DNA from 2 places in the Marisediminicola sp. LYQ134 genome. Region 2 is predicted to be linked to the other one. Evidence: predicted binding sites of a transcription regulator. Region 2 holds the regulator's gene; the other holds the start of a gene.
The links. Region 2 encodes LexA, which represses DNA repair genes until DNA is damaged. Its sites were predicted from a motif close to TCGAACANNTGTTCGA; they were not measured.

Region 1 (15,517 bases), 470 kb from region 2:
CCTGAGCGTCATGGGGGCCATCACGCTCGTCGCGCTCATCCTGAGCAAGGAGACGCGGGACCTCGAGTACACCTCGAACGTGAGCTGAGGGTCCGGGTCGGTTCGGGCCGGGTTGCGTCGTCACATCGCTACATCGCGATCTCATGGGCGACCGGGCTCCGGGACGGCATCGGAATGAACACCCGCCCCGGATCGACCGAGGGTGGTGGTTCGAGGAAGTAGTCGGCTCGGTCTCGGTGCACCTGCCACCGGTTGTCGCGGATCAGCAGATGATGCCTCCGACGCAGCAGGATGCCGTCAGCGATGTCGGTGCGGCCCTCGACACCAGCCCACGGGTTGATGTGGTGGGCCTCGCAATACGACGAAGGTCTCTCGCACCCGGGGAACCGGCATCCGCCGTCTCTGACCGTCAACCCGACCCGTTGCCGTTCCGTGAACAGGCGCCGGTCCCGTCCGACGTTCACGCACTGGCCGTCGCGGTCGAAGCCGACGCTGATGACTCCGGTGTTGCAGATCGCCCGTTCGATCGTCGGAGCCGACACGGTGTCGGTGCGGCCCTCGATGAACCCTGGACCTGTCCTGCCCTCGAGCCGGTCCGCGGTCACCACGATCCGCACGGCCGGGCGGCGCCCGCCAAACAGGGTGCCCGGATCCGCATCGACCGCGAGGCGCACCAGGTCGACGAACGCGTCGGCACTGACCTGCTCGTCGGTGCGGCCATCGTTCAGCAACTCCTCCGCGGTCGCACGCGCGGCCGGGTCGACGAACCGGGGACCACCCCGCCGCGGTGACAGGATCTGCGCAAACGCCTCGGCGACGAGAGCGCCGTCCTCGGGGGCGAGCCGCCAGGACCCGCAGTGCATTCCGGTCGCGTTGTCCCACCAGGTGCGCACCGTCCTCAGGTCGCGGTGCTGTTTCTCCCGACGCTCGATCCCGTCAGCATCGAGGAGACCACGCACCTGCCTCGCACGGCGCCAGAGCTGTTCCGGGGTCAGACCCGGTCCCGCGGCGATGAGGTCGTCTGCAGCGTCCTCGAGCACGATCTCGTCGACGCCGGTGATCTCGGAGAACACCCGCCGGATCGCATCCATCGCATCGAGCGAGAGGGCACCTGACGTCACGGCCGCGGCGAGAGCGTCGCGCCACGACGGTGGGGCGGAACCGTCGTTGCCCCCCACTGGCGGCGCGCCCGCGGACGCGGCTTCGGCGAGCAAAGATCCGGTCTCGACCAGGCGGGTGGCTTCGGCGCGGCTCACGTGCGCCACACGCTGGATCATCGCGACCGGGCTCACGAAACCCGCCTTTTGGGCGAGTCCCTGGTGACCGAGTTCAGGGCGCGACCGGTGCGCGACCTCCCCCGCGATCAGAGCGGCGAACTGGTCGACGTTGTGCTGCAGCGCCGCGACGGACTCGACGGCCGCCGTCAGATCAGCGTGGTCGAGAGCGGCGATCGACTCCGCCGTGCCGCCGAGATCGGCGACCACAGCGGCCCGATCGAGGAGAGCGGCGGAGAGGGTGGGCATGCATCAATTCTCCCGAATCGAACGGGTGTTCGAAAGAAGAACGAATCGTCTGCGGAGAGTGGGTTCTCCACAGGGGGCGGGGAGGAGGAGTCTTTCGCGAGGACGAGTACTCGACCCGCCTCTCGCCCTCAGCGAACTCACCACGGGGGCGCACCCCGCGCCGATACGCTGGCACCGGCGCGCCTGGGTGATGCCGACCCGGCCCGAGCCGGCCGGTCCGGAGCCGGTCGCCTCCGAGCCGTCCAGCCCTGCCTGCCACTGCATCGCCCAGTCCACCACCACGCAGCCGACACCACGCACCCACCGCCGCGCACCGGGCACGATCCCCAGAGAGCTTCGATGACTTCCCAGCAGAACCCGCCTCGCCCGCGTCGCTCCCTCTTCGGTCGCCCCCAGGCCGATTCGGGCCCGCGCGCGACGTTCTCGCAACTGCTGCCCTACCTCTTCGAGCATCGCCGCGTGCTCGTCTTCGTGATCATCCTGAGCGTGCTCGGCGCGGCGGCGTCGCTCGCGCAACCGCTCCTCGTGAGCCAGGTGATCACGATCGTGGAGGCTGGTGACTCCCTGCAGCTCATCGTGTGGCTGCTCGTGGCGCTCGTCGTCGCATCCGGTCTCATCAGCGGTTTCCAGCACTACCTGTTGCAGCGCACGGGCGAGGGCGTGGTGCTGTCGAGCCGTCGCCGGCTCGTGTCTCGCATGCTCAACCTGCCCATCAGCGAGTTCGACGTGCGCCGCACCGGCGACCTCGTGTCGAGGGTCGGCTCCGACACGACGCTCTTGCGCGCCGTTCTCACCCAGGGCCTCGTCGAGGCCATCGGTGGGTCGCTCACGTTCGTCGGGGCTCTCATCGCCATGGCGATCCTCGACCCGATCCTCCTCGGCCTCACCGTGCTCGTGATCGCCGCGTCGGTCATCACGGTCGTGACGCTGAGCGCTCGCATCCGTGTCGCGAGCCGCAAAGCGCAAGAGAAGGTCGGCGACCTCGCGGCAGCCGTCGAGCGGTCGATCAGCGCGGTGCGCACCATCCGCGCGTCGAACGCCGCCGCCCGCGAGATCGCCGAAGTGGAGAAGCACGCCGAGGGCGCGTGGCGCATGGGAATCAGTGTCGCGAGGATCTCCGCTCTCGTCGTGCCGATCGCCGGCATCGCCCTGCAGGTGTCGTTCCTCGTCGTGCTCGGGGTCGGCGGGTTCCGCGTCGCGAACGGCGACATCACGGTCGCCGACCTGGTCGCATTCATCCTGTTCCTCTTCCTCATGATCGGCCCGCTCGGTCAGGCGTTCGGCGCCATCACATCGGTCAACTCGGCCCTCGGCGCCCTGGGCCGCATCCAGGAGATCATCGCCCTGCCAAGCGAGACGGAGGGCGACGCCGCGATCGCCCGCAGCGCCTCCCCCGCGGTCGACTCCGACGACGCGCTCGCGTTCGAGAACGTCGAGTTCACCTACACCGAGCTCGCACCCGAAACCGATGCGGCGAGCGCCGCCCCGACCGACTCGGCGGCCGGTGCCCCGCAGGGAACGGATGTCTCGTCCCCCCGCACCGCGGATGCGACCTCCGCCGCACCCCCGGCCCCGACCACACCCACCGCACCGGCCGCGGATCTTCCCCCGACCCGCGACCGCACCGTGCTGCACGGCGTCTCGTTCACCGCACCCCGAGGCAAGCGCACGGCGCTCGTCGGCCCCTCCGGCGCGGGCAAGAGCACGATCCTCGCGCTCATCGAGAGGTTTTACGACCCGAGTTCCGGCGTCATCAGGCTCGGGGGCACCGATCTCCGTGCACTCGACCGCTCCGAGCTGCGCGCCCAGATCGGCTACGTGGAACAAGACGCCCCCGTGCTCGCGGGCACCATCCGTGAGAACCTCAAGCTCGGCGCACCCGACGCGTCGGACGACGACTGCGTGCGCGTGCTGCGCGACGTCAACCTCACCGAGGTGCTCGACCGCAACGAGCTCGGACTCGACGCACCCGTCGGCGAAGACGGCGTGATGCTCTCGGGTGGCGAGCGCCAGCGTCTCGCGATCGCCCGCACGCTTCTCGCGGCCCCGCCCATCCTGCTCCTCGACGAGTCGACGTCGTCACTCGACGGACTCAACGAGCAGATGCTGCGCGAGGCGATCGACGCGGTCGCCGAGAACCGCACGCTCATCGTCATCGCCCATCGACTCTCGACGGTCGTCGACTCCGACCAGATCGTCGTGCTCGACCACGGTCGTGTCGTGGGGGTGGGCACGCACTCGGAGCTCGTCGTCTCAACACCGCTCTACAAGGATCTCGCGAAGCACCAGTTGCTCGTGTAGCCCTCCGACAGGCTCCGAGACCACTCTTCGACGCGCCCTGCGTTCGCGCGGCGCTACAGTTTTTCTCATGGCCACCCCCGACTTCGTCCTGGCACTCCGCGAGAAGATCGGGACCGCGCCACTGTGGCTCAGCGGTGTCACGGCCGTCGTGATCCGCGGCGACGAGGTGCTGCTCGTGCGTCGCTCCGACACGGGAGCCTGGACCCCGGTCACCGGCATCATCGACCCCGGCGAGCAACCGGCCGTCGCCGCCGCGCGCGAAACCCTCGAGGAGGCCGACGTCGTCGCCGTGCCCGAGCGGCTCGCGCGCATCGGCGTGACCGAGCCGATCGTCTACCCGAACGGCGACGAGAGCCAGTACCTCGATCTCACGTTCCGCATGCGCTGGGTGTCCGGCACCCCCGCCCCGGCCGACGGTGAGAACCTCGAGGCGCGCTGGTTCACCCTCGACGACCTGCCGCCGATGTCCGACGACATGCTCGGCCGGCTCTCGGCAGCCGTCGACGACCGGGTCGAGACGCGCTTCGAGATCTAGCCCGCCCCGACTCGCCCCGAACCGTCGCGGGGCGCGCGGAGCCTCAGTCGGCGAGGGCGTACATCGCCACCGCGGCTGTCGCGGCGACGTTGAGCGAGTCGATGCCGTGCGCCATGGGGATGCGCACGATCGTGTCGGCGGCATCGAGCGCCTCGGGCGTGAGACCGTCGCCTTCCGCGCCGAGCACGAGCGCCACTCGCTCGGGGGCTCGTGCCGCGAAGGCGCGCAGCGTCACCGAGTCGTCGCGGAGCGCGAGGGCCGCGACATGGAATCCGGATGCCGCGAGCAGCTCCTTCGTCGCCGGCCACGCGCCGACCCTCCCCCACGGCACCTGCAGCACGGTGCCCATGCTCACGCGGATGGCGCGGCGGTAGAAGGGGTCGGAGCACCGGTCGGTCACGAGCACCGCGTCTGCCCCGATCGCGGCTACCGAGCGGAAGATCGCCCCCACGTTGGTCGGGTCGGCGACGTTCTCGATGATCACGACGCGACGCGCATCAGCGAGGAGGGCCTCGACCGTTGGGAGCGCTGGGCGATGCATCGAGGCGATGAGACCGCGATGCAGCACATAGCCGGTGAGTTGTTCGAGGAGGTCACCGGGCCCCGAGAACACGGGCACGACGACGTCGCCGGGACCGTCGACATCCGCACCGCCCGGTTTCGCCTCGAGCGCCGCGACCGCGTCGTCGACCGACCCGCCGAGCGCGAGAACCGACCGCGGCCGGTGCCCTGCGGCGAGCGCGCGCTGCATCACGAGGAGGGATTCGGCGAGGTAGAGGCCGTGCTCGCTTCCGCGGGACTTCTTGAGCGCGACATCCGTCTGGTGCGCGTAGTCGGCGAGCCGGGGGTCGTCGATCGAGTCGACCTGTTCGACGACGACCTTCACGGCGCGACCCTCACGACGCCGGCGCGATGAGCGTGTACTTGGTCTCGAGGTACTCGTGGATGCCGAGCGCCCCGCCCTCGCGCCCGATCCCGGACTGCTTGACGCCACCGAAGGGGGCGGCCGCGTTCGAGATCACCCCGACGCCCAGCCCCATCATCCCCGTGTCGAGGGCGTCGATCATCCGCTGTCCGCGTGCGAGATCGCGAGTGAAGACATAGCTCACGAGGCCGTACTGCGTGTCGTTCGCCATCGCGACGGCCTCGGCTTCATCGGCGAAGGTCGAGATGGCGAGAACGGGACCGAAGATCTCCTCGCGCAGGATGTCGCTCCCGCGCGCCACACCCGTGAGCACCGTCGGGGCGAAGAACGTTCCGTCGCCCTCGAGCGCTGCTCCCCCGGTGCGCACCGTCGCCCCGCGCGCGACGGCGTCGTCGACGAGCGCTCCCGCTTTGGCGACCGCCTCGTCGTTGATGAGCGGGCCGATGCGCACGCCGTCGTCGGTGCCGCGACCGACGACGAATTCGCTCACGGCCGCGGTGACCCTCTCGGCGAACTCCTCCGCCACCGACTCGTGCACGATGAACCGGTTGGCTGCGGTGCACGCCTCACCCACGTTGCGGAACTTCGCGAGCAGCGCCCCCTCGACAGCCTTGTCGAGGTCGGCGTCGTCGAAGACCACGAACGGTGCGTTGCCGCCGAGCTCCATGGATGTGCGCAGCACTCCCCCCGCGGCCTGCCGCAGGAGTGAGACACCCACGGGGGTCGATCCCGTGAAGCTCAGTTTGCGGAGGCGCGGGTCGGCAATGATCGGCTCGCTCACGTCTCCCGCGGTCGACGTCGTGATGACGTTGACGACCCCCGGGGGCAGCCCCGCGTCGGCGAGCAGCTGCACGAAGAGGAGCGTCGTGAGCGGGGTGAGCTCGGCGGGCTTCACGACAGACGTGCACCCGGCGGCGATCGCGGGCGCGATCTTGCGGGTCGCCATCGCGAGCGGGAAGTTCCACGGGGTGATGAGGTAGCACGGACCCACAGGACGGTGACTCACGACCATGGTTCCGGTGCCCTCGGGGTTGGGGCCGTAGTGGCCCGCGATGCGCACCGCCTCCTCGCCGAACCAGCGGAGGAACTCGCCGCCGTAGGTCACCTCCCCGCGCGACTCGGCGAGGGGTTTGCCCATCTCGAGCGTCATGAGCAGAGCGAACTCCTCCCGGCGCTCCTGCAGGAGGTCGAAGGCCCGGCGGAGGATCTCGCCGCGCTCGCGCGCCGGTGTCGCGGCCCACGACGGCGCGGCGGCGACCGCGGCGTCGAGCGCACGAGCACCGTCGGCCACGGAGGCATCCGCCACGGTCTTCAGCACGAGCCCTGTCGCGGGGTCCCGGACCTCGATGGCCCGGCCCGAGGTCGACTCGACCCACTCGCCGCCGATGAAGAGCCTGTCGGGAACACCCGCGAGTAGTGCGGTTTCGGTCACAGTCATGATCGGGTCTCCTCGGGAGATCGGGCGCGGTCATTCGCTCGTAAGAGCGCGGAGGGCCACCAGATGCGCGGCCCGATGTCGTAGGCGAGCGCGGGCACGAGCAGCGAGCGCACGAGGAGGGTGTCGAGCAGCACGCCGAACGCCACGATGAACGCGATCTGCAGGAGGAACAGGATGGGGATGACACTGAGCGCCGCGAACGTCGCCGCGAGCACGATGCCCGCGGACGTGATGACGCCGCCCGTCACGGAGAGCCCCCGCAGAACCCCTTCGCGCGTGCCGAGACGCAGGCTCTCTTCGCGCACCCTCGTCATGAGGAAGATGTTGTAGTCGATCCCCAGTGCCACGAGGAACACGAACGCGAACAGCGGAACAGACGGGTCGGCACCGGGGAGCCCGAGCACCCCGTTGAAGACGAGCGCGGAGACTCCGAGGGCCGCGCCGAACGACAGCACGACGCTCGCGATGAGCAGCACGGGGGCGAGGATCGATCTCAGCAGGAGCATGAGGATGAGCAGGATCACGACGAGAACGATCGGGATGATGAGGGTGCGGTCGTGGATGGCGGTGCGATCGGTGTCGACGGCGGTCGCCGTCACTCCGCCGACGAGGGCGCCGTCGTCGACCGACCGCACGGCGTCCCGAAGGTCGAGGACCGCCCGGTCGGCCTCCGTGGAGTCCGGCGCGACCGCGAGGGTCGCTTGCAGCAGCACGGTGCCGTCGACGACGGTCGGCTCGCCGGGCGGGCCTCCCGCGGGTCCGACCGCCGCATCCGATCCGGCGGCAACGGTGCCGCTCGGGCTGTCGTCCGACACGGCGACCACGGAGTCGACACCCGACACGTCGAGAGCGGCGTCGGCGAGGTCGTCGATGCTGTCGGCCGATCCGAGGATGAATGCGGGGCTCCCCGATCCGCCGGGAAAGTGTTCGCCGAGCACCTCCTGACCGTCGCGGGCCTCGGATTGCCCGAGCACGAGGTCGCTCTGCGCCACACCGTCGGCGCGCAACTGCAGCACGCCGATCGACGCCACAAGCAACAGCAGGGTCGCGACGACCCACACCGCCCGCGCGCGGGCGGCGATGAGCCTGCTGATGCCACCCCAGACTCCGCGCGCTCGACGAGGGCGGGTCGTCGGAGAGATCGACGACAGCGCGAGCGTCGCGTCGAACCGCGGTCGGAAGGGCCAGAACGACGCCCGTCCGGCGACGAGAAGCAGCGCGGGAAGGAGGGTGAGTGACGCGAGCATCGAGAGGGCCACACCGATCGCCGCGACGGGCCCGAGCGCCTTGTTCGAGTTGAGGTCGGAGAGCAGCAGGCACAGGAGACCCGCGATCACGGTGCCTCCCGACGCGAGCACCGGCTCGAGGCTGCCCTTGAACGCGAGCACGGTGGCATCCCACCTCGACTCGACGGTCTCGAGGGCTTCGCGATAGCGGGAGACGTAGAGCAGCGAGTAGTCGGTCGCCGCCCCGATCACGAGGATGAAGAGGATGCCCTGCACTTGGCCGTTGAGGGTCACGACTTCGGCGCGAGCGAGCTGCCAGACCAGGAGGATGCTCACCGAGAGAGCGAAGAGCGACGTGCCGAGCACGAGGAAGGGCAGGAGGGGTGATCGGTAGACCACGAGGAGGATGAGCAGCACGGCACCGAGCGCCACGAGGAGCAGGATTCCGTCGATGCCGCTGAACGCCGCGCCGATGTCGGCGGTGAACCCCGCGGGGCCCGTGACGAAGTGGGTCAGCCCGTCGGGAGTCTGCGTCTCGAGGTAGACCCGGATGGCGTCGATGATGTCGGCCGACCCCTCGGAGGAGATCGGCACGAACACCTGGAACGCCTCACCGTCGTCGGACTCGATGGCGGGGGATGCCCCGTCGACGACCCCCTCGAAATCACCGAGGCTCTCGGCGATGTCGGCCGCGAAGGCCCGATCGTCGTCGGTGAGCCCCCCGTCGCGGTCGAACACCACGACGGCGGGGATCGCCGAGGAGTCGGTGAAGTCCCCGAGGCTCTCCTGCACCACCGTCGACTCGGATGTCGCGGGCAGAAAGCTCGTCTGGTCGTTCGTCGACACCTCGTCGATGCGGCCGAAGTATGGCCCGCCGATCGCGGCGCCGGCGAGCCAGGCCAGAATCAGCACGATCGGGATGACAGCGCGGAGCCCCCGCCCGAGCATCAGCGCGACTCGGTGATGACGGCCCCGGCGTCCGCGAGGTCGGCGAGCGCTTTCGCGCTCGACTCGGGCGCGACGCCCGCGACGAGGTCGCGGAACACGCGCACGCGGCGACCGGCGTCGAGGGCGTCGCGAGCCGACGCGAGAACGCAGTAGTCGGTCGCGATACCGACGACGTCGATGTCGGTCACGCCGAGCGACTCGAGGGCGGCGGAGACGGTCTCGCCGGCATCCGTCGTGCCCTCGAAGATCGAATACGCGGGCACGCCCTGCCCCTTGGTCACGTGGACGGTGACCGGTGACGTGTCGAGAGACGGGTGGTAGGCGGCGCCCTCGGTCTCGGCGACGCAGTGCACGGGCCACGTGACGACGTAGTCGGGTGTCGCACCGTCGAGAGCGAAGTGGCCCCCGTTGTCACCGACGGCGTCGTGCCAGTCACGGGAGGCGAACACGTGGTCGTAGTCGCTCGCGGCCCGCTCGAGGAGCTCGGTGATGCCCGCCGCGACCGCAGTGCCGCCCTCGACACCGAGCGCGCCCCCCTCGGTGAAGTCGTTCTGCACGTCGATGATGAAGAGCGCTCTGCTCACGAGAATCCGTTCTCTCGAGGTGGTTCCCGCTGCCGTGCGGGTCAGACCGCCATGATATCGGCCGGGTAGTCGAGGCCGATCTGGTGACGGATGTCGTCGAGCGAGCGCATGATGGCGACGCTCTGCGACGGGGGGAGGAGCTCGCCCGCGAGCAGACCGTTCTCGACGAGGCGCTCCATCTCGGCCGCTTGGAACTGCATGCCGCGACCGGTGATGTCGGACTCGTACCGCTCGAGCACGGTACCCGCCCGGTCGAAGACGGTGAACGACGTCGCGTTGTACCAGACGGAGTCCAGTTCGATGCGGCCCTCCGTGCCGATCACGGTCGCCCGGTTCGAGCCGAGGGCGTCGAGCGCCGTGTGCAGCACGGCCTGACGGCCGCCGGAGTACCCGTAGGTGATCGCGGTCTGGCGGTCGACGCCCGTCTCGGTCAGCGCCGCGTGGGCGAGAGTCGTGTCCGGCGCTCCGAAGACGTCCCACGCGAACGACACGGGGTAGATTCCGAGGTCGAGCAGAGCGCCCCCGGCCAGGGCCGGGTTGTTGAGGCGGTGCTCGGGGTCGGTCGGCAGTTTCTGATTGTGATCGGCGAGGAGGGTGCGCACCTCGCCGAGGGTGCCCGCCGCGATGATCTCGCGGATGCGCGCCATGTGCGGCAGAAAGCGAGCCCACATCGCCTCGAGCACGACGAGACCGCGCTGCTCGGCGAGTTCGGCGAGAATCTGCGCCTGATCACCCGTGACGGTGAAGGCCTTCTCGACGAGCACGTGCTTGCCCGCCTCGAGCGCGAGCTTGGTGTGCTCGTAGTGGTGCGAGTGCGGCGTCGCGACGTAGATGATGTCGACCTCGGGGTCGGCGACGAGGGCGTCGTAGCCCTCGTGAACTCGCGCGATGCCGAACTCGTCGGCGAACGACTGCGCCGACTCGAGCGACCGGGAACCGACGGCGACGACCGAGAACCCCGATCCGATCAGGTCGGATGTCTGCTGGCGGGCGATTCCGCCGGGGCCGAGAATTCCCCATCGAAGTGTTCCGGGCATGGGTTCCTCCTCAGTGCGGACCGCGCGGTGCAGCGCCTCCAGAAACCTACCAGCGCGACCTGGCGTCACTCCTCTTGCGCTTATTACGTAATTCCGTAGAATTTGAGCATGGTCAGGACCGAGAGCGATCCGTTCGTCGACCGCCTCGCGGCGATGGAACGCCGCATCGAGTTGCTCGAGCAGCGCCTCGACGACGGCGCCGGCATCCTGTCGGCGGCGGATCAGGGGGCTGCGGCGGCTCCCGGCGCGGGCGACGTCGCGGCGCCGGCACTCGACCCCGAGATCTTCTGGGCACTCACGCGGCTCAAGACCGAACTGCCGCCGCCGGGCGGTGTCGTCTTCACGGGGGCCGTCGACCTGCCGACCGGGATGCACGCGGAGTGGCAGATCGGCGCCGCCACCGACACACTTCTCGGCCGCGACTGGGACACCGTCGCGCCCGCGATCTCCGCGCTCGCCCACCCGACGCGCTTGAGCATCCTGCACGTCGTCGCGAACGGGGCGTCGACGGTCGCCGAGCTCGCCGCCCTCGAGGGGTTCGGCACCACCGGCCAGATCTACCATCACGTCAACCAGCTCGTCTCGGCGGGGTGGCTCGAGTCACCCGGTCGCGGACGCTATTCGATCCCCGCGGCGAAGCTCGTGCCGCTGCTCGTCATCCTCACCGCCGCCGGTCTGTACTGACCCCGACCAGGAACATCCGCCATGCCTCAGACCTCCTTTCGTCTCCGCGCCCTCGCGATCGCCGTCGCCGTCGCCGTGGTCGCTCTCGGTGTCGCCGTGGTTCCCCGCGGGCCCGCTCTGTCGACCGACGTCGCGGGCGACCCCGACCTCGTTCAGGCGAGTCGTCCGATGCTCGAAAGCGCCGGGGCGCTCCGCACGGCGAGTGTCGTCGTGGTCGACGGCGATTCGGTCTCGACCGCTCATTTCGGCGCCGCCGACGACACCGTGTACGAGATCGGCAGCGTGTCGAAGACGTTCACCGCGGCACTCTTCGCCGACGCCATCGAGCGCGGCGACGTCTCTGCAGACGACGAGGTCGGCGAGTACCTCGACCTGGAGGGAGCCCCGATCGCCGAGGTCAGCCTCGCGGAACTCGCGCAGCACACCTCCGGCCTCCCGAGTGTGCCCGGCGGGTTCGGGGCCATCCTCGCCAACTACCGTTCGGTCGCGTTCGGAACGGATCCGTATGGCTACGACTTCGACGAGCTTCTCGACCACGCGCGGAGCGAGTCCCTGGGCGGGCGCGGCGACTACTCGTATTCCAACATGGGAATATCGCTTCTGGGGCACGCTGTCGCTGTCGCAAGCACCCCGGGATTGGCGACGACGGACTATCCCGATGCCTACGCGATGCTGCTGCAGGCCCGCATCCTCGGTCCGCTCGGGATGACGCAGACGACGGTTCCGCAGCGGGCCGACGATCTGCCCGCCGACGCCCCCACCGGGCTCACCGCCGGCGGACGCCACTCCGACGCGTGGACTCTCGGGTCGTATGCGCCGTCGGGGAGCATCCGCTCGACCCCGCGCGACATGGCGATCTGGGCGTCTGCGCTGCTCGACGGCTCAGCACCCGGCTCGGCGGCTCTCGACCCGTCGTCGACCGTGGACGACGCCCTCGAGGTCGGCTACGCCTGGCATGTCTCGACCGAGCCCGGGGCCGCGGCCGAGCCCGACCGTGTCGTCACCTGGCACAACGGCCGCACGGGAGGGTTCGCGAGCATGCTCGCCCTCGACCGCGAGGCCGGGCGCGCGGCGTTCGTCGTCGTCGACAGCGCGACGAACGTCGACGCCGCAGGCGTCGATCTGCTCGACGCCGAGCTCGTCGGGGAGGCGGCATCATGATCGTCACCGTTCTGCTCGTCGCGGGCATCGCCGCGCTCGTCGGTCTTCCCGCCGCCTACGCGGTGCGGTCCTGGCGCCCGGGCAAGAAACCGCCGCGCGACCGCGTGCAGCTCGTGACCTCGTTCGTCGAGGTCGTGTTCATCGCGGTGGCGGTGAAAGCGGTGATCACCGCCAATGCGCCTCTCCCCTGGTGGCTGTGGATGATCGCGGTCGTCGCCATCGCGATCGGCGCGGCCGGTGCCGTGCTGCGATGGCCGACGCTTCCCCTCACCGCCCCCGGCGCAAGCCGCCGCAACCGCCTGATCGGTGGTTCGCTCTCCGTCGTGCTGTGGGCCGGCTTGAGCATCGTGCTCATCTGAACCCGTCTCGATTGCCTCTTCCCTTCGCCGTCACGCGGCTGCTACTGTCAGACCCGGTTCGCAGGGCACCCGCTCGCACCGCATCGATTCACCGAAAGGAGCACGCCATGACGTTCGCATTCACGCCGTCTATCGCCCCCTGCGTCGCTCCGTTCTCTGCCGCCTGAGCAGCACGCTCCCCGCGTAGTCCCGCTCTCGAGCAGTCTCGGCACCTGACCATTCCGGTCTCGCCGACGCTCCCCGCCGCTGTCTGATCAGCGGCCGACCCCGCGACATCCGTCGCAGCGCACGGTCGTGCGTCGGTCGCCCCTCTCCGCCGCGCAGGCATCCGTCTGCCCGGTCCGTGCCCGACCCCCAGGATGCGAACGTGCTGCTGCAGCGGCCGGGGCGCGTCGCCCCGCCGACCGGTTCCCGAGGTCGGCAGAAAGGAGAACCATCATGAACACTGTTCTCGACCGGCCCGCGCGTCAGACTGTCGTCGATACGACGGAGGTCACGGCGACCGCCGCCATCACGGTGACGAGGCGCGTGGTGGTCACGATCGACTCGTCGCTCGAGGGCGAGACGCGGCACGTGTCTCGGCCGACCCCGCTCGGGTCGCTCGTTGCGCGCGTCGGCGTGGCGATGATCGTGTGGGGCTCGCGGCCACCGGTGACCGCCTCGGTTCTCGAGGCTCGAGCCGCGATGGACGACGAGCGCGTGCACGCACAGGCGCTCTCGCACGGCATCATCCGCTAGCGCTGGTCGGGTGCCGCGGTTCGCCGCGGTGCCCGGCTCCGGGCGGTACGCACGGCGAGCAACACGACGCGGACGCCTGATCGAGTGACGGAGCCGCCTGTCAGAATCGAACTGACGACCTTCTCATTACGAGTGAGATGCTCTACCGACTGAGCTAAGGCGGCGTGACGATCCGGTCTCCCGGCGGCACAGCATGAAAGCTTAGCCGATCAAACCGGTGCGGTTCGCCCGGCCACCTGCTGCAGGATCGCGAACGAGTCGAGAACGCGGTCGGCGAGCGACACGCTGCCGTCGGAATCCGCCCAACTCGCCCACGCGTGACGCAGCGCACCGAAGGCCACGAGGGTCACGAGCCTCGCGCGGTCGGCGAGCACGGCGTCGTCGGAGGCGAGCGCGGGATCGTCGTGGGCGAGCCGGCGCGCCACCACGAGGGCGAGCTCATCCTCGAACGAGCGCATCGTCGCGATGCGCATCGCGAAGAGCTGCGGGTTGCCCTTGAGAATGCGGCGACGCATCGCCGAGAGCGCCTTGTCTCCCGGGGTCGCGTCGGCGGCGAGGGTGAGCAGGTGGGCGAGGTCGGGGAGCAGGGCTCGTTCGCTCGCGGCGACCACGAAGAGCTCGATGTCGTCGCCCTCCGGAAACTGCGGGCCCTCACCGACGACGGCGGCCTCCTTCGACACGAAATAGTTGAAGAAGGTGCGGGGGGAGACATCCGCGTGGGCACTGATCTCTTCGACCGTCACGTTCTCGAACCCGCGTTCGTCGATGAGGGTGAGGGCCGCAGACTCGATCGAGAACTTGGTTGCGGCGCGCTTGCGCTCGCGAAGGCCGGGCGCGGGAGTGATCACGGATCTATTCTTGCAGTTACTGCAAACTTGCAGCAAGGGGCTGTCAGCAGAGCGGATCGGTTCGCGGCACCGTGCCCTCGAGGAAGAAGTCGTCGACCGCGTCGTCCACACACGCATTCGACTTGTTGTATGCCGTGTGACCCTCACCGTCGTAGGTCACGAGGTGGCCGTTCTCGAGCTGCTCGCTCAGACTCTGCGCCCAGATATAGGGAGTCGCGGGGTCGTTGGTCGTGCCCACGACGAGAATGGGAGCCGAGCCCTCCGCGGCGATCTCGGTGCGCTCGCGGGTCGACTCGAACGGCCACTCGGCGCAGGACGTTCCCCCGCCCGACATCGTCGGACCGAAGACGGGGGCGACCTCGGCGAGTTGCTCGGCTTCCTCCTCGCGGGATTCCGGCGTGCCCGACGACGTGTAGTCGAGGCAGTTGATGGCGATGAACGCCTCCGTCGAGTTGTCGGCGTAGACCCCGTCGGCGTCGCGGGCGTAGTAACTGTCGGCGAGTTGGAACGCGTAGTCGGCCTCGCCCTGCAGCACCGACGCGAACATCTCGGTGAGCACGGGCCAGCTCTCCGCGCTGTAGAGGGGGAGGATGATCGCGTAGAACATCGTCCGGCTGCCGAGTTGACGGCCGTCTGTCGCCCGGAGGGGACTCGCGTCGAGACTGTCGAGGAGAGCCGCGATATCCCCCGCCGCATCGTCGACCGACCCGCGGAACGGGCACGCCGACGACGTGAGGCAGTCCTCGAGGTAGGCCTCGAGCGCACTCTCGAACCCCTCCGCTTGCGTGCGGGTGACGTCGAAGTCGGTGGTCGCCGGATCGATGGCGCCGTCGAACACCAGTCGACCGGTCTTGCCGGGGAAGAGGTCGGCGAACGTCCCCCCGAGGAGGGTGCCGTAGGAGTAGCCCAGGTAGTTGAGCCGCGCGTCTCCGAGAGCGGCCCGGAGCATGTCGAGGTCTTTCGCCGCACTCACCGTGTCGACATGACCGAGCAGATCACCGGTGTGCTCGAGGCACGCCGCACCGAACGCGGCCGTCACGCGCTCGGACTCGGCGATGAACTCGGGCGTGCCGGGCTCGGCCGACGGGAGATCGAAGAGGTAGGCGTCGAGTTCGGCGGGGTCGTCGTAGCACGACACCGCCGACGACCTGTTGACCCCGCGGGGGTCGAAGCCGACGATGTCGTATCGCTCCTGCAGTCGCGGTGACGC
Region 2 (15,517 bases):
CGACGACGGGGCCGGTGAGGGCGAAATCGTGCGTGCCCTCCTCCTCGAAGCCGACCTTCACGAGGGCAGCGTGGATGTCGTCGGGGGTCGTGCCCTCGGGGATCTCGACGAACTCGCCGAGCCAACTGATCGGGATACGCATCAGACCACCATTCCGAACTGCTGACTGAAGCGGACATCGCCCTCGACCATGTCGCGCATGTCGTTGAGCTCGTTGCGGAACTGCAGGGTGCGCTCGATCCCCATTCCGAAGGCGAAGCCCTGGAACTCTTCGGGGTCGATGCCGGAGGCGCGCAAGACGTTGGGGTTGACCATGCCGCAGCCACCCCACTCGACCCATCGCGGCCCGCCCTTGGCCTGGGGTTGCCAGACATCCATCTCGGCGCTCGGCTCGGTGAAGGGGAAGTAGTTGGGGCGCAAGCGGATCTTCGCCTCCTCGCCGAACATGAGGCGCGCGAAGTGCTCGAGGGTGCCGCGCAAGTGCGCCATCGTGAGACCGCGATCGACCGCGAGCCCCTCGACCTGGTGGAACACGGGAGTGTGGGTCGCGTCGAGCTCGTCGGTGCGGAATGTTTTGCCCGGCGCCACGACGTAGATCGGCGGCACACGGTCGAGCATCGACCTCGTCTGCACGGGGCTCGTGTGCGTGCGCAGCACGAGGTGGCTGTCGACAGGGTCGACGAAGAAGGTGTCCTGCATCGCGCGCGCGGGGTGGTCTTCGTCGAAGTTCATCGAGTCGAAGTTGAACCACTCGTTCTCGAGTTCGGGGCCTTCGGCGACCTCCCACCCCATGCCGACGAAGATGTCGCCGATCTGCTCCATGAGCAGGGACAGAGGATGTCTCGCCCCGGGCGTCATGCGCGGGCGGAGGGCCGTGACATCCACCGACTCCTCCGCGAGCCTCGCGGTCTCTTCGGCTTCGACGAGTTCGGCCTCGCGAGCGGCGATCGCCGCGGCGACCCGGCCGCGCGCTCCCCCGACGAGCTTGCCCGCCGCGGCCTTCTGGTCGCCGGGCAGCGTCTTGATCGCGGCGTTGAACCGAGCGAGCTCAGACGCCTCACCGGTGTGCGCCGCGCGCACGACCTTGAGGTCGGCCGAGTTCGGGGCTACCGAGATCGCCGCGATCGCGGCGTCCACGGCCGCGCTTACAGCGGATTCGGTGATGAGTTGGTCGTCTGGCACAAGAGACGAGTTTACGGGTCAGGGCGCTTTCGTCGAACCCGGTTCGTGATCGTCGACGACGGTCTCGGTGTTCCGCCGCGAGGTGCTGAAGATGCTCCTCGACGGGATACCGGGGTCGATCGTCGACTTGCTCCCCGTGCGCTTCGCGACGAACCGCGCCACGGCCGACAGCACGAGGTTGAGCACGAGGTAGATCACGACGACGACGAAGAAGAGCGAGAAGAAGTAGCGGTTGCCGAAGAAGTTCGACAGCTGGTTGATGCCGATGCGGAGCAGCTCCGCGTAGCCGACGATGTAGGCGAGAGCCGTGTCTTTCAGGAGCACGACGAACTGGGCGATGATGATCGGCAGCATCTGACGGAACGCCTGCGGAAATTCGATGAGGAATCGCGTGGCAATCGGGGTGAGACCGATCGCGAGCCCGGCCTCGCCCTGGCCCTTCGGGAGCGATCGGATGCCCGCGCGCAGGATCTCTCCGATGAGCGCACCGTTGTAGACCGCGAGAGCCGACACCCCGGCCCAGAACGAGCCGGTCGAGAACACGAGGAGGGCGAAGAGCATCATGAGCAGCACGGGCATGCCGCGGAAGAACTCGAGGAGCACCGCGGTCGGGATGCGGATCCACGACGCGCGAGCGGTGCGTCCGAACGAGAAGAGCACACCGATGACGAGGGCGAAGACGGCGGCGACGGCGGCCATCTGGAGGGTCGCGACGACGCCGCGGCCGATGGCCCGCCAGACGGCGAGGTCGAGGAAGATGTCCCAGCGCGAGGCGTCCCACAGCCCGGGCTGAGTGGATCCGGCGGCGGTCGTGCGCTCGGCGCCGAGCGAGAGCACGAGCCAGGCCACGCCCGCGACGAGCAGAACGGCCGCGACTACGGAGACGATGCGGGAGCGCCGACGGGCCTTCGGGCCCGGGGCGTCGTACAGAACGGAAGCACTCATCGCAGCACCGCCACCTTGTTCTCGATACGGCCCGCTATGAGGCCGAGGGGGATCGTGATGACGAGGTAGAAGACCGCCGCGGCGAGAAGGATCATGATCGTTTCGTCACCGCGGAGGTTGATGACACGTCGGGCGGCCGCGAGAAGCTCGAAGACGAAGAAGGCTCCGGCGACGGAGGTGTTCTTGGTGAGGGCGATCACGACGTTGATGAGGGGCGGGATGACCATGCGGATCGCCTGAGGAAGAACGACGGTCGTGAGGCTCTGCCCGAACGTGAGTCCGATGCTCCTCGCCGCCTCGGCCTGGCCGATCGGCACGCCGTTGACCCCCGAGCGGATGGCTTCGGCGATGAAGGGCGAGGTGTAGACCGTCAACCCGATCGCCGCGAGAGTGAAGTAGTCGATGCGTGCCCCGAGGTAGGGCACGACGTTGGCGCACCCGAAGAGCACGAGGGTCAGTGGGGTGTTGCGCACGAGCTCGGTGTACCCGGTGGCGATCATGCGCAGAGACGCGACCGGCGAGATGCGCATCGCGGCGACGACAGCACCGAGCGCGAAGGCGCCGATTCCCGCGATACCGAGGAGCGCGAGGGTGCGGCCGAAACCGTCGATGAAGAACGCGAGATTGTCGATCACCGCATCCATGTCGTCCTCGTCTCAGTGGGGTCTCGGGTCGGGTCGTGCGCGGATCATGACTGTCGGCTCGCCCGCGAGGCGGGCGAGCCGACGATCACGAGTGGATCAGTAGCGGTCGACGGCCGGGGGCTCCGGGGTGTCGAGCACGACTCCCGCAGTGGCCTCCCAGGCGTCGGCCCAGGATCCGTCTTCGTACGACTCCTCGAGCACGTCGTTGATGAAGTCGCGGAACTCGGTGTCGTCGATCGCGAGACCGATACCGTAGGGCTCCTCGGTGAAGGGGTTTCCGACGACGACGAACTCTCCGTCGCTGTTGTCGGCGAGACCCGCGAGGATCACGTTGTCGGTCGTGACCGCGTCGGCGTTGCCGGTGCGCAGCGGCTCGAGGCAATCGGAGTATCCGGCGGTCGTGATGACGTTGTCGGTGTACTCGGCGATGTTCGCCTCGGACGTCGATCCGCTCACGGTGCAGACGACGGCGTCGGGGTTCTCCTCGAAGTACTCGGGGCCCTCGATGTCGCTGTTCTCCGCCGTCACGAGAAGGTCTTGACCGGCGTTGTAGTACGGCCCGGCGAACGAGATGACCTCTTTGCGCTCGTCGTTGATCGTGTACGTCGCGATCACGAGGTCGACCTCGCCGTTCTCGATGAAGGGCTCGCGGTTGGCCGAGATCGCCTCGGACCACTCGATGTCCTCGGGGGCGATACCGAGCTCGGCCGCGATGAGCTTGCCGATCTCGACGTCGAATCCGACGGGGACCTCGTCCGGTCCCATGAGACCGAAGAGCGGCTGGTCGAACTTCGTGCCGATGCGGATGGTTCCCGCCTCGTTGAGTTCGGCCATCGTCGTGCCCGCCTCGAACTCGGCGTCGGTTTCGACCTCGGGCTCGGGTGCGCCGGCTTCGGAATCGGAACAGGCGCTCAAGCCGAGCACGCTGACGGCGGCTACGGCCGTGATCAGCAGTCCTTTTCTCAGTCTCATGATTTCTCCTTGTGCTGTGTGTGGTGCTGCGGTGTCAGTCACCCGCGGTGGCTGAGGTCGGAGGGCGAGGTCAGTGCGTGAGGATCTTCGAGAGGAAGTCTTTCGCCCTCGGGGTCTGCGGGTCGGTGAAGAACTTCTCCGGCGTCGCCTCTTCGACGATGCTGCCGTCGGCCATGAAGAGCACACGGTCCGCGGCCTTGCGCGCGAACCCCATCTCGTGGGTCACGACGACCATCGTCATGCCGTCTTTCGCGAGGCCGACCATGACGTCGAGCACCTCGTTGATCATCTCGGGGTCGAGAGCGGAGGTCGGCTCGTCGAGGAGCATGACCTTGGGCTCCATCGCGAGGGCGCGGGCGATCGCCACGCGCTGTTGCTGACCACCCGAGAGCTGCGACGGCATCTTCTTCGCCTGGTTGGCGACCCCGACCCTTTCGAGGAGAGCCATGGCCCGCTCCTCGGCGGCCTTCTTCGACATCTTGCGCACCTTGATCGGCCCGAGAGTCACGTTCTCGAGCACGGTCTTGTGCGAGAAGAGGTTGAACGATTGGAAGACCATCCCCACGTCGGCCCGCAGCTTGGCGAGGTCGGCGCCCTCCTCGGGGAGGTGCTTGCCGTCGATCGTGATGGTGCCGTCGTCGATCGTCTCGAGTCGGTTGATCGCGCGGCACAGTGTGGACTTGCCCGAGCCACTCGGCCCGATGACGACGACGACCTCGCCGCGCGTGACGGTGGTGCTGATGTCTTTGAGCACGTGCAGAGCGCCGAAATGCTTGTTGACACGGTCGATGACCACGAGAGAATCACTGCCGTGTGCTTGCTCCATGCCGCTACCCAACCACACGCGGAGAACGAGAGCCAAACCGCGCCCGCAGTCGTAACACGAGTGTAATCCGCAAATGTGCTAGGGGGTTTGCCGGCGAGATCGCTGAGAGAACGCCGATTCGTAGAGACACACGGATGCCGCCGTCGCGAGATTCATCGACTCGGCATGACCGTAGATCGGCACGGTGAGAGCCCGGTCGGTCAAGGCGAGGTGCTCGTCGGTGAGTCCGCGCGCCTCGTTTCCGAATACCCACGCCGTGGGGATGTCGAGCACCCCGCGCTCGCGGGCGTCGAGCAGATCGTCACCCTTCACGTCTGCCGCGATGATCTGCAGACCGGCGGCGCGAGCCCGCTCGACGACGGACTCGAACTCGGCGCCGACGGCGACAGGCAAATGGAAGATCGATCCGGTCGACGACCTCACGACCTTGGGGTTGTAGAGGTCGACGCTGCGCCCGCTGAAGATGACGCCGTCGACACCGGCCGCGTCGGCCGCACGCACGATGGTTCCGGCGTTACCTGGATCACGCACCTCTTCGAGGATCGCGATGAGCTTCGGGCCCGCCCCGTCGGCATCCGGCTTGAGGATGTCTTTGATCGACGTCGGGAACTGGTGGCAGACCGCGACGACCCCCTGGGGCGTGACCGTGTCGGCCATCGAATCGAGCACCGCTTCGGTGACGTATTCGACGGTGATCTCGGCGTCTGCCGCGGCTGTCGCGATGTCTGCGTGCCGCTCGAGGGCGGTCGGTGTCGCGAAGAGTTCGACGACGAGGTCGGGTCGGAAGGTCAGAGCCTCGGCGACGGCTTGCGGCCCTTCTAAGAGAAAAAGCCCGGTCTGCGACCGGGCGTCTCTCTTAGCCAGTTTGGCTACCGCGCGCACTCGTGGTGAACGGGGGTTGTCGATCATGTCGACAGCCTATGGGCGGGCTCGACCCTCGTGCGGGAGGCGCGCGAGGATCGAGCCCGACAGCAGGCGCAGTGCTTACGCCGCGGTGCGCGGCGCGCTCGTGTCGGCGGGCAGCGCGGCCTTGGCCGTCGCCACGATCGCAGCGAACGTCGCGGGCTCGGTGACCGCGAGGTCGGCGAGGATGCGACGGTCGACCTGGATTCCGGCGAGGCCGAGACCCTGGATGAAGCGGTTGTACGTCATGCCGTTGGCACGAGCCGCGGCGTTGATGCGCTGGATCCACAGGCGACGGAAGTCACCCTTGCGCTGGCGACGGTCGCGGTACGAGTACACGAACGAGTGGATGAGCTGCTCTTTGGCCTTGCGGTAGAGGCGTGAACGCTGTCCACGGTAACCGGAGGCGCGCTCGAGGATGACGCGACGCTTCTTGTGGGCGTTGACCGCCCTTTTGACTCTTGCCATTGTTCTAAATCCTTGGAATCGGGGCTGCGGGTTACTTGCCGAGGAGGCGCTTGACGACCTTGGCGTCGGCCGGAGCCAGCACCTTGTCCTGGTTCAGGCGACGCGTGACGACACTGGACTTGACCTCCAGGTTGTGACGCATTCCCGCCTGCTGCTTCATGACCTTTCCGCTTCCGGTGACCTTGAATCGCTTCTTCGTACCGGAATGGGTCTTCATCTTGGGCATGTGGATCTCCTCGTGTTCTTCGTATTACTGGGCGTCGGCCTCAGCCGACGATGAGTCGGCCGATGCAGTCGTGGGAGCGGGCTTCGAAGCGGATGCTCCGGGGCTCGCGGGCTTGGGGGCACCGGGCTTCGCGGCGCCGGGCTTGGGGGCTGCCGCGGCCGGCTTGGCTGCGGCGGGCTTAGCCGCGGCAGCGGGCTTCGCCGCAGCGGCCGGCTTGGCCGGAGCAGCAGCGGCAGGCTTCGCCACGGCAGCAGGCTTCGCCGGAGCGGCAGCAGCAGGCTTCGCAGCAGCAGCGGGCTTCGCAGCAGCAGCGGGTGCAGCCGCGGCGGGTGCCGGAGCCGCCTTCGCGGGGACGTCCCTGCTCGGGGCCGACGTGACGGGCGCAGCCTTGGCCGGAGCAGAAGCGGGTGCCGCGGAAGCGGTCGGTGCGCTCGAGGGTGCTGCGGGAGCAGGCTCGTCGACGGGAGCATCCGTGCGTGAACCGTAGGTCTTGTCGCTCGCCGGCGGCTTGTCGCCGCGAGGCGGCTTCGACGCCGCGCGCTTGGCCTCGGCCTCGGCTTTCGCCTCCGACTTGTTCTTCGCCGGGCCGATGACCATGACCATGTTGCGACCATCGATCGTCGGGGTCGACTCGACCGAGCCGAACTCCGAGACGTCTTCGGCGAAACGCTGGAGAAGACGAACACCCTGGTCGGGGCGCGACTGCTCACGGCCGCGGAAGAGGATCATCGCCTTGACCTTGTCGCCCGCCTTGAGGAACCCCTCGGCACGCTTGCGCTTCGTCTCGTAGTCGTGCACGTCGATCTTGAGACGGAACCGCACCTCTTTGAGGATCGTGTTCGCCTGGTTGCGGCGCGCTTCTTTCGCCTTCTGGGCGGTTTCGTACTTGAACTTGCCGAAATCCATGATCTTGGCAACGGGAGGCTTGGAATTGGGAGCAACCTCAACCAAATCCAGATCGGCCTCCTGGGCGAGACGCAGAGCGTCTTCGATGCGCACGACGCCGACCTGCTCGCCACCTGGGCCTACAAGTCGGACTTCCGGAACGCGGATTCGGTCATTGGTACGGGGATCGCTGATGCGTGACTCCTTGGTCGTGATGTCGATGGCTTTCGACGAAAGGAGTGATTCGCACGCAGCACCAACCGGATCCGTTGCGGTTCGACCCGCATTTCTCTGGTGGTTCTGGCACGGCGCCCTGGCTACCTCGGTGCACTCGCATGCACGTCGGCGGGGTGCCAACAACCCGGTAACCTGAAGAAGCGGTAAGCGCGGGTGGGAGAATCTCCACTTTCGTATCCGAGCCGTAGAGGCTCGGAGCCGACAGAAGTCTAGCAGAGGAACCCCTGATGAGCGACAGCCCGCACGAACACGCCTATGTCGACGACGACGGGTCGGACGGCGCCGCTCGCGACATCGCCGATGTCGCCGCGATCGAGGTCATCAACACCGTGGCCGTGCACCTTCTGAGTGCCTCGGCCGTCAAGTGCGGTCTCGCCGACGACCCCGCGACCCAACTCGACCTCGACGAGGCACGCAAGCTCATCAACGCCCTCGCGGGCCTCGTGACCGCGGCGGCGCCCGACCTCGGAGACCAGCACGCTCGAGCCCTGCGCGACGGACTGCGCTCGGTGCAGCTCGCGTTCCGCGAGGCGTCGAGCATCGCCGACGCTCCGGGAAAGGGCCCGGGAGAGAAGTACACCGGTCCGGTCACCTGACGAGACCGGTGCCCGGCACCGGTGCTCGCGCACGCAATCGCGTCAGGGGGATGCCGCGGCGAGGGTCACGGCGAGACTGTCGACCCGCAGCGCCACGATCTCCGATCGACTCCAAGCCTCACTCACGCGGGTCAGCACGACGGAGAGCGCGTCGGAGTCGAGCCCCGGCGCGAGCTCGAGGGTGACCGCGAGCTCGGGGCCCGCGAGCCGGGACACCGGGTCGCCCGACGCGAAACGGATGCCGCGCACGCTCGCGACGTCGACGACCGCCGCGCGCATCGCCTCGTGCACGTCGGCATCCCGGTGGCTCGGGATCCATGCCGCGCCCTCGGCGATGGCTCGCAGAGCCGGCCTTCGAACGACGAACTCGGTGTCGCTCGTCGGGTCGAGAACCATGAGCTCGGTGCCGTCACTCGCCGCGGCAAGGCACGCGCGATCCGCGGAGACGGGAACCGGCCGAGCGGCGGGGTTCCACGCCGCCATCGCCGAGACGGAGGTGAAGATCGGCAGCACCCGGCGCCCGTCGGGCCCCGCGACCGTGACGATCGCGAGCTCCGCCGACTTGTCGACGAGGAGACCGTGCTCTCCCGACTCGCTCTCGCCGAGAGTGGCGACGAGGGGGGCGAGCAACCGTGCCGCGCGAATCGCGTCGACGACGACATCCTCGCCCGTCTCTCCCCGACGGAAAGCGGAGAGAGCGGCGACGAGCTCGGGCGACGCCGAGCCGTCGTCACCGCCGAACGGGTTGTGGTCGAACTGCCGGCCCGCCCACGGGGTGCCGGCGGAATCGGTTGCCTGGCCGCCGTGATCGGGCATCAGTCGCCTGCGACGTCGAGCGCCTCCGCGAGAGTGAACGCCTTCGCGTAGAGCGCCTTGCCGACGATGGCTCCCTCGACGCCGTTCGGCACGAGTTCGCGCAGGTCGGCGATGTCGTCGAGGCTCGAGATTCCTCCCGAGGCGATGACGGGCTTGTCCGTGCGGTCGGCGACCTCACGCAGCAGCGAGAGGTTCGGGCCCTGGAGGGTGCCGTCCTTCGTCACGTCCGTGACGACGTAGCGGGCACAGCCTGCGTGCTCGAGACGGTCGAAGACGTGCCACAGGTCGCCGCCCTCCTGCGTCCAGCCGCGAGCGGCGAGGGTCGTTCCCCGCACGTCGAGGCCGACGGCGATCGCTTCGCCGTATTCGGCGATCACGTGGGCGGCCCACTCGGGGTTCTCGAGAGCGGCCGTGCCGAGGTTGATGCGCTTGGCTCCCGTCGCGAGCGCCGCCTCGAGGCTCTCATCGTCGCGGATGCCGCCGGAGAGCTCGATGAGCACCGAACCGCGGACCTGCTTGATGACCTTCTTGATGACGTGGTTGTTGTGCCCGCGCCCGAACGCGGCATCGAGGTCGACGAGGTGGATCCACTCGGCTCCCTGACTCGCCCAGTCCGCGGCGGCGTCGATCGGGTCGCCGTAGCTCGTCTCGCTCCCGGCCGCGCCCTGCGTCAGCCGCACCGCTTTACCGCCGGCGACATCGACCGCGGGAAGCAGCGTGAGTCTCGGGGTCTGGTTGAACTCGCTCATGTCGCTCTCTCTGGAGCCCGCGCACGCGGAACTCGGTTCGGGTTGGGTCTGGGTTCGGTCGCGGTGAGCAGGGCTCCGACGACGTCGGTCAGGGTGCGCGTGGCGCGACTCGTGCCGACAGGCACCAGAGCCTAGTTCTTCCGGAGGCTCGCGATCCAATTCGCGAGCAGACGGATGCCCGCATCCCCCGACTTCTCCGGGTGGAACTGCGTCGCAGACAGGGGTCCGTTCTCCACCGCCGCGAGGAAATCGGTGCCGTGGTGCGCCCACGTGAGCGTCGCCGGGGTGAAGGGCGGCATCGTCTCGAGCGTCCAGTCCCGCGCGGCGTAGGAGTGGACGAAGTAGAAGCGCTCGTCGGCGATGCCGTCGAAGAGAACGGAGTCGGCGCCGGCGCGCACGGTGTTCCAGCCCATATGCGGGAGGACCGGAGCATCCAGTTCGGTCACGACTCCGGGCCACTCACCGAGGCCGTCCGACTCGAGGCCCCGCTCGACACCGCGCTCGAACATGATCTGCATGCCGACGCAGATGCCCAAGACCGGGCGCGATCCGGCGAGCCTCCGGTCGACGAGCTCGGCACCGCGCACCTCCGCGAGCGCGTCGGCGACGGCGCCGAACGCGCCCACGCCGGGCACGAGGAGTCCGTCGGCCTCGTGCACGGCGCGACGGTCGGACGTGAGCGTCACGTCGGCACCCGCGAACTCGAGTGCCTTGACGGCGGAGTGCACGTTGCCCGAGCCGTAGTCGAGAACAACGACCGTGGGAGCACCCACGGTTAGAGCGCTCCCTTGGTCGACGGGATGCCGGTGACTCGGGGGTCGACCGCGACGGCCGTGCGCAGGGCACGCGCGAACGCCTTGAACTCCGCCTCGGCGATGTGGTGAGGGTCGCGCCCCCCGAGCACGGTGACGTGCACGGTCAGAGCGGCATGGAAGGTGATCGCCTCGAAGACGTGACGCACCATCGATCCGGTGAAGTGACCGCCGATGAGGTGGAACTCGAAGCCGTCCGGCTCGCCGGAGTGGACGAGGAAGGGCCGCCCCGAGACATCCACGACCGCGCGCACGAGGGCCTCGTCGAGCGGAACGTGGGCGTCACCGAACCGGGCGATGCCGTGCTTGTCGCCGAGAGCCTGCCCGATGGCCTTGCCGAGCACGATTCCGATGTCTTCGACGGTGTGGTGCACGTCGATCTCGACGTCACCGGTCGCGCGCACGCGCAAGTCAATGAGGGAGTGCTTCGAGAACGCGGTGAGCATGTGGTCGAAGAACGGCACCGACGTCTGGATGTCGGCGATACCGGTTCCGTCGAGGTCGAGGGTGAGGTCGATGCTCGACTCGCTCGTCTCGCGGGTGAGGTGCGCTGTGCGCTCAAGTGCCATGGGGCAATCCTACCGAGCGCGACTCGGCGCGGACCGCGAAGCGCGCGCTCCCGGTCACGCCTCGCGCGAACGCCCCGTCACCTCGGCGAGGGCGGTCAGGAACGCCGTCGTCTCACGCTCGGTGCCGGCCGTCACCCGCAGGTGTCCGGGCATGCCGAGGTCGCGGATGATGATGCCGCGATCGAGCAGGTCGGTGAAGACCGCGTGGGGGTCGTCGACTCCCCCGAAGAGAACGAAGTTGCCCCAGCTGCGCCACGGGGTGAACCCGAGGGCCGCGAGCTCGATGAGCAACCGATCACGCTGGGTGCGGATGTCGTCGACCATCGCGAGCATCTCCGGGGCGTGCTCGAGCGCCGCGAGCGCGGCCGCTTGCGTGAGGGCGGAGAGGTGGTAGGGCAGCCTCACGAGCCGGAGCGCGTCGGTCACGGCGGGGTCGGCCGCGAGGTAGCCGACGCGCGCACCGGCGAAAGCGAACGCCTTGCTCATGGTGCGCGACACGATGAGCCGCTCGCGGCCGGGCAGAAGTGTGAGCGCCGACGGCTCGCCCTCGGGCGAGAACTCCGAGTAGGCCTCGTCGACGACGACCATGCCCCGCGCCGCGGAATACGCCGCGTCGATCGTTTCGATCGACACGGGCGTTCCGGTCGGGTTGTTGGGTGAGCACAGGAAGACGACGTCGGGGTCGGTGCGCTCGATCCACTCGACCACCGTCGCCGGCGACATCTCGAAGTCGGCGTCTCGCTCGCCCGACACCCAGCGGGTGCCCGTGCCCGAGGCGATGATCGAGTGCATCGAGTACGTCGGAGGGAAGCCGAGCACGGAGCGGCCCGGTCCACCGAACGCCTGCATGATCTGCTGGAGGACCTCGTTCGACCCGTTGGCCGCCCAGATGTTCTCTGCGGTCAGATCGTGACCGAGGTAGTCGGCCAGCGCCGTGCGCAATGCGACGAACTCGCGATCGGGGTAGCGGTTGATAGACAGGATCGCCGCAGCGATCGAACTGATGATTCCGTGGGCGACCGACTCCGGGATCGGGTGGGTGTTCTCGTTGACGTTGAGAGCGATCGGCACTCGGGACTCGGGCGCACCGTACGGGGTGAGGCCGCGGAGGTCATCGCGGATGGGGAGGTCGTTGAGCGAAGTCACCGATCAAGACTAGGGCTGTCGATGCCCCACGACTGATGCCCCTCGACTATCGAGCGTAGGCGGCGGGAACCGCGAGCTTCTGCCCCGGCTGAACGTCGGCCGAGTCGAGCTGGTTGAAGTGCACGAGGTCGGACACCACCTCGCGGGGGTCCGCCTCGGGCGCGAGCCCGACGGCGAGCTCCCACAGTGACTCGCCGCTCTCGACCTGCACGAAGACCACGTCGGCTCCGTCTTCGTTCGACGCCGTCGCCATTCCGCCGTTGAGAGCGAATGCTCCCGCGGCGAGCACGATCGGTGCCGCGACGAGAGTCGTGAACACCGCGCGACCGCGCCTCGTGAGACGGAGTCTGCGTTGCGGCACGCGCCCCGACCGTGCCTGTGCGGACGATGCGGACGATGCGGGGGGAGCAATACCAGTCGCTGCGCTCATGGTTCTTGCCTTTCAGGTCGGGGTATCACTCGCGGGTCGTGTTCTCGGAGGTGCTGCTCGTGATGGTGGGCGGGTGTCGCACCCGACACTCGGCCGGGAGAGCCGGATGCGAACCCGTGTTCCGAACATATCTTCGAATACTCGCCAGATCAAGCCGATATTCGAAAGTGTGGTAACGAATTAGCGCAACACGCTCGAATAGACGTTTGGAAAGCGACCGTCGAATGGATACAGTTTCGATTGTCTGAAGACAGACCATCAGGAGCCACCGACATTCGCCGTTCTCACGGCGCACGAGGTGCACATCGAGGGGAACGACGTGGTCGACACCGAGCAGGGATCACCGCAAGCGGACAAGCCGTCGACCCGGCGCCGCAAGAGTCTGAGCGACAAGCAGCTCGCGATCCTCGACGTGATCTCCCGATCGGTCTCGAGCCGGGGCTACCCGCCGAGCATGCGCGAGATCGGCGATGCGGTGGGGCTCGCTTCGCTCTCGAGCGTCACCCATCAGCTCAATCAGCTCGAGCTCAGCGGCTACTTGCGCCGCGACCCCAATCGACCGCGCGCACTCGAGATCCTCATCGACCTGCAACGCCCCGACGTCCCCGTCGTCTCCGACGCGCCGACCCCCGTCGGAGACGCCGCGATGGTCCCCCTCGTCGGTCGCATCGCGGCGGGAGTGCCGATCCTCGCCGACCAGCAGGTCGACGAGGTCTTCCCCCTCCCCCGCCAGCTCGTCGGCAAAGGCAACCTGTTCATGGTGAAGGTCGTCGGAGACTCGATGGTCGACGCCGCGATCTGCGACGGGGACTGGATCGTCGTCCGCCAGCAGAAGACCGCGGAGAACGGCGACATCGTCGCCGCGATGCTCGACGACGAAGCGACCGTCAAGGTGTTCCAGCAGCGCGACGGCCACACCTGGTTGCTCCCGCGCAACTCGGCCTTCGCGCCGATCCTCGGTGACTACGCCGAAGTGCTCGGCAAGGTCGTCGCGGTGCTGCGCTCGGTCTGAGCGGTGAACTGCTCCACCTGAGCCTCGACCTCCTCCGAGACGAGCACGTGGATCCGCGTGCCGTTCTCGTCGTAGCGGGTGTCGAGAACGACGCCGTTGTCATGCAAGCGCGTGACGACGTCCCCCCGATCGAAGGGGATGAGCAGATCGAGCTCGACCGACGGCGACGGGATCGCTTCGGCGATGCGCTCGAGTAGCTCCTCGACGCCTTCGCCCGTCCGCGCAGACACGAACACCGCACTCGGCTCGAGACCGCGCAACACGAGGCGCTGATCGTCGTCGACGAGATCTGCCTTGTTGAAGACGACGATCTCGGGCAGGTGGCGAGCATCGACGTCGCCGATCACATCGCGCACCGTCGCGAGTTGACTCCCGGGATCCGGATGCGATCCATCGACGACGTGCACGATGACGTCGGCGTCCGCGACCTCCTCGAGGGTCGACCGGAAGGCCTCGACGAGCTGGTGCGGGAGGTTGCGCACGAATCCGACGGTGTCGGTGAGGGTGTACGCCTGACCCTCGGCCGTCACGTTCTTGCGCACGGCCGTGTCGAGAGTCGCGAAGAGCGCGTTCTCCACGAGAGCGCCCGCCCGCGTCACCCTGTTGAGCAGCGACGACTTGCCGGCGTTCGTGTATCCGGCGATCGCGACAGACGGCACGTCGTTGCGCACCCGGTTCGCGCGCTTCGCCTCGCGGGACGGCGCGAAGCCGGCGATCTGCTTGCGCAGCTTCGCCATCCGCGTGTGGATGCGGCGGCGATCGAGCTCGATCTTGGTCTCACCCGGACCGCGCGAACCCATGCCGTTTCCGGCACCGACCTGGCCACCGGCCTGACGCGACATGGACTCACCCCACCCGCGCAACCGCGGCAGCAGGTACTCGAGCTGAGCGAGTTCGACTTGCGCCTTGCCCTCACGGCTCTTCGCGTGCTGGCTGAAGATGTCGAGGATGACCGCGGTACGGTCGATGACCTTGACCTTCACGACGTCTTCGAGCGCGCGACGCTGGCTCGGAGCCAGCTCGCCGTCGACGATGACGGTGTCTGCCCCGGTCGCCGCGACGACATCCCGCAGCTCGACCGCCTTGCCCTTACCGAAGTAGGTGCTCGGGTCGGGGTGAGGACGCTTCTGGAGGAGACCGTCGAGCACGACGGCTCCGGCCGTCTCGGCGAGAGCGAACATCTCGCGCATCGAGTTCTCGGCCTCGACGACGCCGCCCTGCGAGTAGATGCCGATGAGCACGACGCGTTCGATGCGCAACTGGCGATACTCGACCTCGGTGACGTCGTCGAGTTCGGTCGAGAGGCCCGCGACACGGCGCAGCGCCTGGCGATCCTCCCTATCGAACTGGTCGCCGTCGTGGTCGTCATCTGTCGTCGCCGACGCTCCGGTCTGCTGGAGGGCTTGCGCGCTACCGCTCCCGAACAGGCTGAGACCGGCCGGTCGCGACGACGAGTTGGCGAGTACGCGGGCGATGACGTCGTCGTCTCGCTCGGAAGGGTGTACTTCAGTCATTGGGTTAACCTTAGCTCTTCGTATTTGGGTAGGTTTTCGGGATGACTAACGAGCACTACTTCTCGGCGAATCCCGAGAGTGAGCTTGCTCTCCGTCGCATCCGGGTGACCATCGACGGCACCCCGCACGACGTGTCGACCGCGGGGGGCATCTTCAGCCCCGACCGCATCGATGCGGGAACATCCGTCTTGCTCGCGAACGTGCCGCCGGCTCCGCCGGGAGGCAACCTCCTCGATCTGGGATGCGGATGGGGTCCGATCTCCTACACGTTGGCTCTGCAATCTCCGCGGGCGACGGTGTGGGCTGTCGATGTCAACGAGCGTGCGCTCGATCTCGTGAGGCGCAATGCCGACCAGCTGGGCCTCGACAATATCAACGCCTGCCGCCCCGAGGATGTTCCCGACGATCTCGGTTTCACCACGATCTGGTCGAACCCGCCCATCCGCGTCGGCAAGAACGAGCTGCACAACCTGCTGTTGCGCTGGGTTCCGCGCCTGACACCCGAGTCCGACGCGTGGCTCGTCGTGCAGCGCAACCTCGGCTCTGACTCGCTGCACCGGTGGCTCGACGGTGAGCTCTCCGACG

Region 1: a site for LexA is predicted at 1,541-1,556, ahead of ACLHIH_RS08200 (DUF222 domain-containing protein). Genes of this name have one in related genera too.

The regions. Positions count from the first base shown of each region.
Region 1 is NZ_JBKIWP010000001.1:1,716,515-1,732,031, forward strand. Features, by position in the region: gene ACLHIH_RS08195 (MFS transporter) at 1-88, shown strand, start outside; gene ACLHIH_RS08200 (DUF222 domain-containing protein) at 129-1,523, opposite strand; gene ACLHIH_RS08205 (ABC transporter ATP-binding protein) at 1,863-3,824, shown strand; gene ACLHIH_RS08210 (NUDIX hydrolase) at 3,892-4,359, shown strand; gene ACLHIH_RS08215 (TrmH family RNA methyltransferase) at 4,403-5,245, opposite strand; gene ACLHIH_RS08220 (NAD-dependent succinate-semialdehyde dehydrogenase) at 5,256-6,722, opposite strand; gene ACLHIH_RS08225 (MMPL family transporter) at 6,719-8,896, opposite strand; gene ACLHIH_RS08230 (isochorismatase family protein) at 8,896-9,480, opposite strand; gene ACLHIH_RS08235 (Gfo/Idh/MocA family protein) at 9,522-10,517, opposite strand; gene ACLHIH_RS08240 (ArsR/SmtB family transcription factor) at 10,626-11,201, shown strand; gene ACLHIH_RS08245 (serine hydrolase domain-containing protein) at 11,223-12,362, shown strand; gene ACLHIH_RS08250 (hypothetical protein) at 12,359-12,721, shown strand; gene ACLHIH_RS08255 (hypothetical protein) at 13,160-13,459, shown strand; tRNA gene ACLHIH_RS08260 (tRNA-Thr) at 13,551-13,623, opposite strand; gene ACLHIH_RS08265 (TetR family transcriptional regulator) at 13,669-14,307, opposite strand; gene ACLHIH_RS08270 (alpha/beta hydrolase) at 14,351-15,517, opposite strand, start outside.
Region 2 is NZ_JBKIWP010000001.1:1,245,622-1,261,138, forward strand. Features, by position in the region: gene pheT (phenylalanine--tRNA ligase subunit beta) at 1-142, opposite strand, end outside; gene pheS (phenylalanine--tRNA ligase subunit alpha) at 142-1,182, opposite strand; gene ACLHIH_RS05955 (amino acid ABC transporter permease) at 1,201-2,127, opposite strand; gene ACLHIH_RS05960 (amino acid ABC transporter permease) at 2,124-2,771, opposite strand; gene ACLHIH_RS05965 (glutamate ABC transporter substrate-binding protein) at 2,868-3,743, opposite strand; gene ACLHIH_RS05970 (amino acid ABC transporter ATP-binding protein) at 3,814-4,569, opposite strand; gene ACLHIH_RS05975 (TrmH family RNA methyltransferase) at 4,648-5,478, opposite strand; gene rplT (50S ribosomal protein L20) at 5,554-5,940, opposite strand; gene rpmI (50S ribosomal protein L35) at 5,972-6,166, opposite strand; partial or broken gene infC (translation initiation factor IF-3) at 6,692-7,246, opposite strand; gene ACLHIH_RS05995 (DUF1844 domain-containing protein) at 7,516-7,884, shown strand; gene ACLHIH_RS06000 (SseB family protein) at 7,927-8,700, opposite strand; gene priA (bifunctional 1-(5-phosphoribosyl)-5-((5-phosphoribosylamino)methylideneamino)imidazole-4-carboxamide isomerase/phosphoribosylanthranilate isomerase PriA) at 8,700-9,449, opposite strand; gene hisH (imidazole glycerol phosphate synthase subunit HisH) at 9,581-10,222, opposite strand; gene hisB (imidazoleglycerol-phosphate dehydratase HisB) at 10,225-10,830, opposite strand; gene ACLHIH_RS06020 (histidinol-phosphate transaminase) at 10,885-11,976, opposite strand; gene ACLHIH_RS06025 (LysM peptidoglycan-binding domain-containing protein) at 12,023-12,406, opposite strand; gene lexA (transcriptional repressor LexA) at 12,726-13,418, shown strand; gene hflX (GTPase HflX) at 13,370-14,932, opposite strand; gene ACLHIH_RS06040 (class I SAM-dependent methyltransferase) at 14,974-15,517, shown strand, end outside.